DNA from 2 places in the Cupriavidus sp. CER-90 genome. Region 1 is predicted to be linked to the other one. Evidence: predicted binding sites of a transcription regulator. Region 1 holds the regulator's gene; the other holds the start of a gene.
What was found. Region 1 encodes FliA, which starts transcription of late flagellar genes. Its sites were predicted from a motif close to CTAAAGTTTNNNNNNNNNNNGCCGNTA; they were not measured.
Positions count from the first base shown of each region.

Region 2: fliD (flagellar filament capping protein FliD) is a predicted target of FliA. The motif match lies at 2,068-2,094, and genes of this name have one in related genera.

Region 1 is NZ_JBYGYM010000001.1:1,225,046-1,230,291, forward strand. Features, by position in the region: gene paoC (aldehyde oxidoreductase molybdenum-binding subunit PaoC) at 1-937, opposite strand, end outside; gene AC24R4_RS05555 (FAD binding domain-containing protein) at 934-1,893, opposite strand; gene paoA (aldehyde dehydrogenase iron-sulfur subunit PaoA) at 1,890-2,546, opposite strand; gene AC24R4_RS05565 (flagellar protein FlhE) at 2,835-3,293, opposite strand; gene AC24R4_RS05570 (RNA polymerase sigma factor FliA) at 3,293-4,009, opposite strand; gene AC24R4_RS05575 (MinD/ParA family ATP-binding protein) at 4,120-4,929, opposite strand; gene flhF (flagellar biosynthesis GTPase FlhF) at 4,942-5,246, opposite strand, start outside.
Region 2 is NZ_JBYGYM010000001.1:1,674,984-1,680,229, forward strand. Features, by position in the region: gene AC24R4_RS07500 (formylglycine-generating enzyme family protein) at 1-291, shown strand, start outside; gene AC24R4_RS07505 (MetQ/NlpA family ABC transporter substrate-binding protein) at 284-1,075, shown strand; gene AC24R4_RS07510 (YkgJ family cysteine cluster protein) at 1,069-1,983, shown strand; gene fliD (flagellar filament capping protein FliD) at 2,170-3,627, shown strand; gene AC24R4_RS07520 (T6SS effector phospholipase Tle3 domain-containing protein) at 3,902-5,246, shown strand, end outside.

The DNA of each region.
Region 1 (5,246 bases):
CGAGATCGCCAGACCAGCTCTCGTGGCCAATGGCCGTGATCCTGCCGTCGCGGTTCGCACCGATGCGGATGCGCTGGATCGTCGCGGGCCGGTGCGTGGTGTTGTTCGGTATCTGCGGCCGCGTCAGCGCCACCTTGACCGGCCGGTGTACGGCGCGCGCACCCAGCACAGCCAGCAGCGATTCGGCGCGCAGGAACAGCTTGCCGCCGAAGCCGCCGCCGATGAACGGCGAGACAATGCGCACCTTTTCCTTCGGGATGCCCAGCGTGGTCGCCATATCTTCGCGGGCCCACGCCACCATCTGGTTCGATGTCCACACCGTGACCTCGTCGCCGGACCAGGCCGCCATCGACGCATGCGGCTCCATCATGCAGTGCGACTGATCTGGCGTGGTGTAGCGGGCATCCAGCTGCACGGGGGCCGCGGCAAAGGCGCCAGCGAAATCGCCCACGGACGTATCTGGAATCGCGTCCTTCTTCGGCTTGCTGGCAAAGCAGCACGCGGCCTCCAGGTCGAAGTGGCCTTTCTCCGGCGCGTAGTCCACGCGAATCAACTGCGCGGCGGCGCGGGCCTGCTCGAACGTGTCGGCCACCACCAGCGCAATGGCCTGGTGATAATGCTGGATCTCGGGGCCGCCCAGCAGTTTGGCGGTATTGCGCTTGGCCTTGCCCAGCTTGCCGGCGTTCTGCGCGGTAACGATGCCCAGCACGCCCGGCGCGCGGCGCGCGTCGTCCAGATGCATGGCCCGGATGCGGCCCTTGCCGATGCCGGCGCTCACGACGTAGCCATAGGCAGGGTTCGGCGCCACGTCATGCCATTCGTAGGCATAGGTGGCTGTGCCGGTGGTCTTGCGCGCGCCGTCGATACGGTCCACCGCCTGGCCGACCACGCGGCCCGTGTCGATGGGATTGGTAGTGGCGGGTGTGTCGAATTTCATGGCTTGGCCCCGTTTGCCTGCGTGATCACGGCGGCCAGCGTGCGCCGCACCAGTTGCACCTTGAACGCGTTGTCGGGCTGCGGCGACGCACCGTCCAGCAGCCGCTGCGTCACGGCCGTGGGCCCGTGCGGCAATTCCGCATCGGCGGCATCCGTGCGCCACGGCTTGTGGGCCACGCCGCCGAGCGCCACGCGCCCGGTGCCGTCCGGCTGCAGGATGGCGGCCACCGAGACCAGCGCGAACGCGTACGAGGCCCGGTCGCGCACCTTGCGATACAACTGCGCGCCGCCCACCGGCGGCGGCAGTGTCACCGCGGTAATCAGTTCGCCCGGTTCCAGCGCCGTTTCGATGTGCGGCGTATTGCCCGGCAGACGATGGAAATCGGCGATCGGGATCACGCGCTGCTGCCCGCCGGGGCGTACCGTCTCCACGCTGGCATCGAGCACGCGCATGGCCACTGCCATATCGCTGGGATGCGTGGCGATGCACGCGTTGCTACCGCCGATCACGGCCAGCTGACGGCTGAATCCGCCAATCGCCGCGCAGCCGCTGCCCGGCTGGCGCTTGTTGCACGGCTGGGCCGTGTCGTAGAAATAGGGACAGCGCGTGCGCTGCAGCAGGTTGCCCGCCGTGGTGGCGCGATTGCGCAACTGGCCCGACGCGCCCGCCAGCAGCGCGCGCGACAGGACGCCGTAATTGCGCCGCACGCGCGGATCGGCGGCCAGGTCGGTATTGCGCACCAGCGCGCCGATACGCAGGCCGCCTTGCTGCGATGGCTCTATCTTGTCCAGCGCAAGGCCGTTCACGTCGATCAGATGGGTTGGCGATTCGATGCCAAGCTTCATCAGGTCGAGCAGGTTGGTGCCACCGGCGATAAAGCGGGCACCGGGTGTCTTCATGGCAGCCGCCGCCGCGTCCGCGGGCGTGGCCGCGCGCTCGTAGGTGAACGGGTTCATGTCTGGCTCCCCGCGACCTCGGTGATGGCGTCGAGGATATTCGAGTACGCGCCGCAGCGGCAGATATTGCCGCTCATCCGCTCACGGATCTCGCCGGGCGACAGTTGCGGCCGCGTGTTCAGGTCGGGCGTGACGTGGCTCGGGATGCCGGCGCGCACCTCGTCGAGCACGGCAACGGCCGAACAGATCTGGCCCGGCGTGCAATAGCCGCACTGGTAGCCGTCATGCTTGACGAAGGCCACCTGCATCGGATGCATGTTGTTCGGCGTGCCGAGTCCTTCCACGGTGGTGATTCTGGCACCCTCGTGCATGACGGCGAGGGTCAGGCAGGAATTGAGGCGCCGGCCGTCGACGATCACGGTGCAGGCGCCGCACTGGCCGTGGTCGCAGCCCTTCTTGGTGCCGGACAGGCGCAGATGCTCGCGCAGCGCGTCGAGCAGCGTGGTGCGCGTGTCCAGCGTCAGCGAGCGCGGTTGCCCGTTGACGACAAATGATACGTTCGAAGCCACCGGCTTGAGGGCGCCGGGGCTGACCCGCGATGGCGGCGCGGTGGCGGTGGCGGCACCGGCAGGCAAGGCGGCGGCGCTCACCGACGCCGCGCCTGCCATCACGAATTCCCGCCGCGAAAGCTTGATGTCGCTGAAATCTTCCATGTCGTTGGATCCTTTCTGGCTGACAGATGACGGACAGAGGACGGCAACGTGGCGAGACTTGCACGTAGGAATTACATGGCGCCAGCGGGCATGGCAGACACAATGCCGCCAGGGATATGCACGGGAATACCGCGCAGGGGACGAATGTAGCGCTTGCCGCACGTTGCTTGGGCGGAAAGGCGCAGGAAGCGTGCCACCGGCCGCGCGGGGACAGCGGCGAGGGGAGATTGCAGGGGATTCGCCGGAAGTATCGGCGTGGATCTGCGGGCCCGGGACAGGCCGTGGCGCTCAGCGGTAGCTGACGGTCACCTCGTTGCTGCGGCCCTGGAGCATTGGCGTGAGTCCGCCCTGGCCCGGTACGCGATAGGCAAAGACAAAGCCCTTGGTGGCATCGTCGCCGACGAAGGCGTCGGTCTTGCCCTCGGCGCCCGCCAGCAGCACGCAACGGTCGGCATTGCACAGGTATGCCTGCAGGTCGACGGGCGGGGTGCGCGTGAAGCTGTAGCGCCAGCGCACCGAAGTAATGCGGCCCATGGCCTGCGGCATCGTGGCCAACGGCACCACGGGCGAAGACAGCGCACGCTGGCCCTTGTTCGTGATCTGCGGCCCCACTGACGATGCCGTCCACGCAAAGCGCGAGCCGGTCAGTTCATAGGTGGCCTTCGTAAAGACCGGCGCATAGGTCTGCGCGTGGGCCGCCGCCGGGCCCATCGCGCACACCACCGCCAGGACCAGGGCGCGCCGCATCACAGCATCCCGCGCAACTGGGTGCGCAGGCGTCCGATGGCCTGGCTGCGGATCTGGCACACGCGCGATTCGGTCACTTCCAGCACCGCGCCGATTTCGCGCAGGTTCAGTTCCTGGTCGTAGCACAGCGACAGCACCAGCTTTTCGCGCTCGGGCAGTTTGTCGATGGCGCGGATCAGCGCCTCGCGCATGCCCGATTCCATCAGCACGGTCAGCGGATTGCCGTCGTCGGTGACGCCCAGGTGGCGATCGAGGAAGTCCTCCTCGCCCGAGCGTTCGAAGTCTTCATAGTGCAGCAGCTGGCAGCCATAGACCTCGTTCAGCAGCTCCTGGTATTCCTCGAGCGGCATCTCCAGTTCCTTGGCCACCTCGGAATCGATCGGCGTGCGGCCAAGCTTCTGTTCCAGCTGGCGCTGCGTGCGCTCGATCTTGCGCGTGAACTGACGCAGGCTGCGCGATTGCCAGTCGTTGGCACGCACCTCGTCGAGCATGGCGCCGCGAATGCGCTGGCTTGCGTAGGTCTCGAACCGGGCGCCATGGTTGTCTTCATACCGTTTGGCGGCGTCGAGAAGGCCGATCATGCCGGCCTGTATCAGGTCGTCGATCTGTACGCTGGCGGGCAGCTTGGCCGCCAGCTGCAGCGCGATGCGCCGCACCAGTGGCGCGTGTGACTTGACCACGTCGGCCTGCTCGAGCTTTCCCTGAATCGTATACATGGTGGAACTCTCGTTAAATGCTTACTGTTTGTGCCAGCGCCGGAGAGGCTGAAAATCGGCGGCTGGCAGGCTGAGTTTCCGGTCTTGTCGAGACTTCTTGTTCTTCGCGTTCATGCGGCAACGGCCGAGGCCATTCCCAGCGGCGATGCTTCGTGGCGCAACGGCCATGCGCCGATACCGCTGGCGATGTGCCGCAATGCACCGGTGGCCGCAGCGGCGGGATACGCCTCCACCACGCACCGCCCAAGCTGGAGCGCACGCGCCACCAGCGGGTCCATCGGCAGGTACCCTGCCAGGCTGGCCTCCACGCCCAGGTACTGGCTCGCCGTGCGGGCCAGGTTGCGCGCGAGCGCCGTGACCGTCCCCTCGGCGGCCGCCAGATTGACGACCAGCTGGAATTGACGGCATGCGTATTCGTGATGCAGCCGCTTGATGCAGGCATAGGCGGCAGTGATCGACGTGGCCTCGGGGCGCATGACGATCACGAAGTTGTGGGCCATGCCCGCCAGTGGCGACAGTGCGCCGGTGATGTCGCGGCGCGTGTCGATCAGCATCGAGCGCACGTCAGTCAGTCGCGCCGCCAGCCCGCGCTCGTCGGGACGAACGGTCATCGCGCCCGCCTGCAGCACGGCAATGCCGCTGGCCCCGCGCGTGCCGGCCGCGGCGGCCAGCGGCGCCCGGCCCTCGAGCACATCGGCCAGCGTGGCCGCCGGCGCGGCGCCGGCAAGCCGCATCGCCCGGGCGCCGTACATGTCTTCGTCCGCCAGCAGCACGCGCTCGCCCTGCATCGACAGCGCATTGGCCAGGCCCAGCGCCACCGTGGTGGTGCCGACGCCCTGTTCCGCCCCTACCACGGCGATTCGCCGCGTCACGCGCGGTGCCAGCAGGCGGCGCAGGCTTTCGGCCTGATCGGTGGCCATCGTGTTCAATGCTTACTCCCCGGCGGCCGCAAGCTGCGGCGTGGCGTCGATGGGATCCAGCGCGTCCATGGCTGCCATGGCGTGCATGGCCGACGCGGCCGGCTCCGGCGCGTCGGCCATCGGCGGTACAGGCGCCGCCATGCCGCGACCCGGATAGTTTTCAAGCACGTCGAGCAGTGCCAGCAAGCGGCCCATGCCTTCGTTGAGCACGGCACCCGGCACCGGCGCATTGACGCGTGCCGAAGCCCGGCCGGCCAGGCGGGACAGAAATGCCGGTGCCGTCGCCGTGGGCGTGTGTTGCAGGCGCAGCGCGGTCA
Region 2 (5,246 bases), 450 kb from region 1:
ACGGCGAATGCCTTCGGCCTGTACGACATGATCGCCAACGCGTGGGAATGGACCGCCGACCCGTACACCGGACCGCGCCAGTCGCACGCCAACGGCGATACCGCGTTCGTGGCGGCGCTGTCGGGCCGGTCCGGCCAGCCGCGTGACACACGCATGGCGGTCATCAAGGGCGGCTCGTTCCTGTGCGCGCCGGATTTCTGCGTGCGCTACCGGGCGTCGGCGCGCGAACCGGCCGAGCGCGACCTGCCGACGTCGCATATCGGCTTCCGGACGGTGCTTCGCGATGGTTAAGGCGCTGTTGCTGGGATTGGGCTGTGCCTGGGCACTGCAATCGCCGGTGTGGGGCGGGACGCAGGCTGACGTGCCCGTCAACGCGCGGCCTGTCGTGCGCATCGGGGTCGCCAGCCAGGCCGACCGCGAGCTTGTGGCGGCGGCCGCGAACGCGGGTGGCGCGGTGCCATTGCAGGCGGTGTCCTTCGCCGACGCCGCCGAAGTGCGCCGTGCGCTGCGCGCGCGCCGCATCGACGCCTCGATTGCGGAGGATGCCCAGGCACTGGCGGGCGATGCATCGGTCTGCACGGTGGCCCATACGGTGACCTATCCGATGGGTTTGTACGCGCAGAAGATCGCGGCGCTGCGGGAGGTGCCCGTGGGTGCCGTCATTGCCATCCCCGCGGACGGCGCCGGGCAGGGGCGCGCGCTGCTGCTGTTGCAGAACCACGGGCTGATCCGCATCGATGGCGAGGCCGGTCTGCGCCCTCAAATTGGCGACATCATCGACAATCCGCGCAAGCTGCGCTTCGAACGTCTGCCGTCGCAACGGCTGGCTGCCGCCTTGCGCCGCAACGCGCTGGTGGCGCTGCCTTACGCGGCCGCCGATGCCGCGGGACTGGCGCCGGCGCGCGACGCGCTCGGTATCGAGGATGCCCGTGTGCCGTGGGCGAATGCGCTGGCGGTACGGGCGGCGGACTGCCGGGCGGACTGGGTGGCGCAGACGGTCGGCGCGCTGCATTCCCCGGCGGTGAAGTCTTTCATCCTGACGCGCTTCAACGATTCGGTGCGTCGGCCATGGTAGACGGCGAGCGCGGCGGGGATCCGGTCGCCGTCGGCTTTCATTGCACGGCGTGCGGCAAGTGCTGCAATTCGCCGCCGCTGATGAGCATGGACGAGTTGTTCCGTCACGCCGACCGCTTTGTCGGCGCCCTGTCGTTGCGGCGCGTGCGGCCGCCACTGGCCGGCACGCGGCACAGGGTGGACGGGCACCTCGTGGAAGTGACTGCCGACGACGTGGCGGCGTTTGCCGCGCTGGCGCGGCGGCAGGGCCATCCGTTGCCGAATGGCGACGTGCTGATGATCGCCACGCAGGCCATCGACTATCCGTCGCGCGGACGCTGTCCCGCACTGGCCGACGACGGCCGCTGCACCATCCACGCGTCCCGCCCGTCCACCTGCGCGATGGTGCCGCTCGACGCCTGGGTGCCGGACCGGCTGCAGGCCGTGTCGCTGGCGGCCAAGCGACGCGGCGGCGAACACGATATCGGCGCCGACTGTGTATCCGTCCTGTCGTCGGGATCGTTGCCGGCGGATGTCATCCCGCTCGTGCGGGCGGGCGAGGTTGCGGAGCCCGGCTACGCCGCAGCACTGGCCCGGCGTCGCGACGACGAGGCACGGGACAAGGTCGCCTGGGGCGATGCCGTATGCCGCCTGCTGATGCCTGAACTGCTGGGCCCGGCGCGTGGCATCGCATCGATTCCGTTTGCCGGCTACCGCACGCTGCCGCTGGTGCCCGTACTGGCCGTGCTCGCCGATGGCGGCCCGGAAGCCCGGGCCCGCTGCCTCGATTACATCGCGGCCCAGCGCCGGCTGATCGCAGCATTGGTCGATGCCGCGCTGGCCCGGCGCCGCATCGATGACAAACCGATGACAGCCCAGCTGCGTCAATCCGATGCGGCCTTGTCCGCCCTGTGCCGACGTCTGACGTAATGCCTTGTTTGTGCAGCATAAGGCTCATGCACCAGGTTTAGCCCCGCTTCGTATCGTCTTTGTATCGTTTCTGTATCAAAAAGGCTAAAGATCCACTTTCGGTCGACGTAAACGTGGATGTCAGGACATTCAGGTGACGCAGAGCCTGAGTGACAAAGAAACGAACAAGAAGAAGGGCACACAACCATGGCATCGATTTCCTCCCTCGGGGTTGGGGCCAACCTCGAGCTGTCCACATTGCTGGACAAGCTGTCCACCGCCGAGCGCGCGCCGCTGACGGCCCTGGACAACCAGCACACGGCCTACCAGACCCGCCTGACCGCCTATGGCACGGTCAAGAGCATGCTGACCAGCTTCCAGGCCACGGCCAAGGCGCTGATGAACCGGGACACCTTCGGCGCGGTCAAGTCGGCGGTGGGCAATGCCGACATCATGACGGTGACGACCGCCGCCAACGCCGTACCCAGCGACCTCAGCGTCAATGTGACGCGGCTGGCGCAGGCCCAGTCGCTGGCCGGCACCGGGTACGCCAAGCAGGACGTGCAGATCGGTTCCGGCACGCTGACGTTCGAGTTCGGCACCACCACGGGCTGGGACGAAGCCAGCGGCACCTACGTGAACCCCGGGTTCACTCCCAATGCGGCCACCGCGGCCGTACCTAACCCCCGCACGGTCACGATCGACCCGGGCAAGGGGTCGCTGCAGGACATCCGCGATGCCATCAACAAGGCCGGCATCGGCGTCAAGGCCAGCATCATCAACGATGGCAGCGCCACGCCGTACCGCCTGATCCTGACGTCGGACAAGACCGGCGAGACGATGAGCATGCGCATCACGGGCTCGTCGCCCGAACTGCAGGGGGTGGCGGGCTACGACCCGACCACGCCGGGATCGAACGCGATGAAGGAAACGCTGCGCGCCACCAACGCGGCGCTGACGGTCAATGGCATTGCCATCACCAGCACCAGCAACACCGTGGTGGATGCCGCGCAGGGCGTGACCATGACGCTCAAGAAGACCGGCACGACGTCGCTGTCGCTGACGCAGGACACCGACAGCATCAAGAATTCCATCCAGGCGATGGTCACCGCCTACAACAACATCCAGTCTTCGATCAAGTCGCTGACCGCGTTCGACACCAAGGCGATGACCAAGGGCGCGCTGAACGGCGATACGTCGATCCGCGGCATCCAGACGACCATCCGCGCCGTGCTGAACACGCCCGAGGCAGGCATGCCGGACAAGGCCCCGACCATGCTGGCCGCCATCGGCGTGTCGATGCAGAAGGACGGCACGATGGCGATCGACAGCAAGAAGCTGGACGCCGCGCTGAAGGACAACCTGCCCACCGTGACGCAGCTGTTCGCGGGCGACGGCACCACGGGCGGCTTCGCCCGCCGGCTGTCCGATGCGGTGGACAAGATGACCGGCGAAAGCGGCCCGATCGGCGCGGTCACCACCGGCATCGAACGCAGCATGAAGGACCTCGAGAAGCGTTACGAGGACCTGAGCGTCCGCATCGACGCAAAGATCGAACGCTACCGCAAGCAGTTCACCGCGCTGGACCTGGCGGTGGCCCAGATGAACAACACCAAGAACTACCTGACGCAGCAGTTCCAGGCGTTGACGAACGCGAAGAAGTAAAACGCTTCAGGCGCGCGCTTGGGGTGGAAGGGCGATGGCTTCGGCTGTCGCCCTTTTTGTTTTGCCTGTGCGGAACGATGAAGGGGTGTTGCGTAAATCATCGTTCTCCGAATCTGCATAAGTAAAAGCACGTTGATTGTGATGCGTTAGGAAACGGCGAGACAGCGACTTCTTCCGCCTGAAAAGCCGCTAGTTTGCGAGCCGCAGCTTCCGTGGCGTCGGGCATCGGGCACGGTGACATGGAGGCCGGGATTCGCTAACCGCAATGGCTGAAATGACGCAAGCAACCAGGCCGGACGACGCCGGCCGGAACGATGAAACCCCCGGGGAGCCCAGGCCAAGTACCTCCACGCGCGTCGTGCCGATGCAACGCGACGCATTCGGCAGACCGTACTGGGAATCCTTTCTGACCCCTGCCAGCTACCAGGTGAGGGCCGAGGCCCGTGTGCCGCCGCATTTGCCTGGGATCATCATTTTCGTGCACGGGGTGAATTCGGAGGGGGAGTGGTATGACAAGGCCGAGCGGGCGTTGTGTGAGGGGTTGAACGACCGGCTAGGCCTGCACGACAGCGCCTACAAGTTGAAGCCAAATGAATATGTCGATACGGATGTCGGACTAGCCGGAAAAAAACATGCGCGCAGGATCAATGCCGACAACCCCGGCTACTCCCCCGTCATCCGCTTCTACTGGGGCTATCGAGAGCCCGACGAAAGCCCGGGCCGCTTCAAGATTCCACTACGCAATATCGCTGGCGCTGACTTCTGGAAACGAAAGAAAGCCGATCGCGGACCATGGTTCTGGGGCGGCGGTGCGTTTCAGAACGGTACGAACAGCCTCCAGCAAATGTGGAACGGTTTGGGTTTCAAACGCAACGTCATGGGCTTCGTCGATCTGGAGGCGATGAATTCGGAGCCCGAGCGGCAGTTGCAGGACGCACCGCCGCGCGACTATTACCCCCATGCCGCGCAGCGGCTGGCCAACCTGATCGACAAGATCCGTACAAAGCATCCGCACGACACGATTTCGGTGATGTCGCACAGTCAGGGCACGATGATTGCCCTGGCAGCCTCGGCGCTTTGCAAGACACGGGCGCCCGACGCGCTATTTCTGATGAACTCGCCCTACGCGCTCGACGACAAGTTCGCGGATGGCGCGACATGGAGCGATGCCCGCCCTTCCGAGGCAGCGCGCGTTCAGACGTTTCGTAATATCGCCAATCGGATCAAGGCGGAGCGGCGCTTGCTGGACGAGCGGCTGCTGGTACAGCAGCGGGTTGGCAGGGGCCGGAATGGCAAGCGTTGGCGCCCCTTCAGCGAGATCACGCCGGCGGTGAGCGAGCGCGACAACCACGGTCGGGTCTATGTCTACTTCAGCCCGCATGACCGCGTCATGGGCCTGACGACGCTGGAAAGCATCGGATGGCAGGGACTACCCGACGACCTGCTTGCCGAACTGGGCGATACGGTCAAGCAGCGCATGCTGGCTCGCCTGACGCCATGCGGCGACGCGCCCGGCATAAAGCGATTCGGCACCCTGCCGGACATGAAATACGGCAGCCACTGGGACCCCAAAAATACGAAGCCGTTCTGGGATGGAAATCGCGGGCCGCTCTTCAACG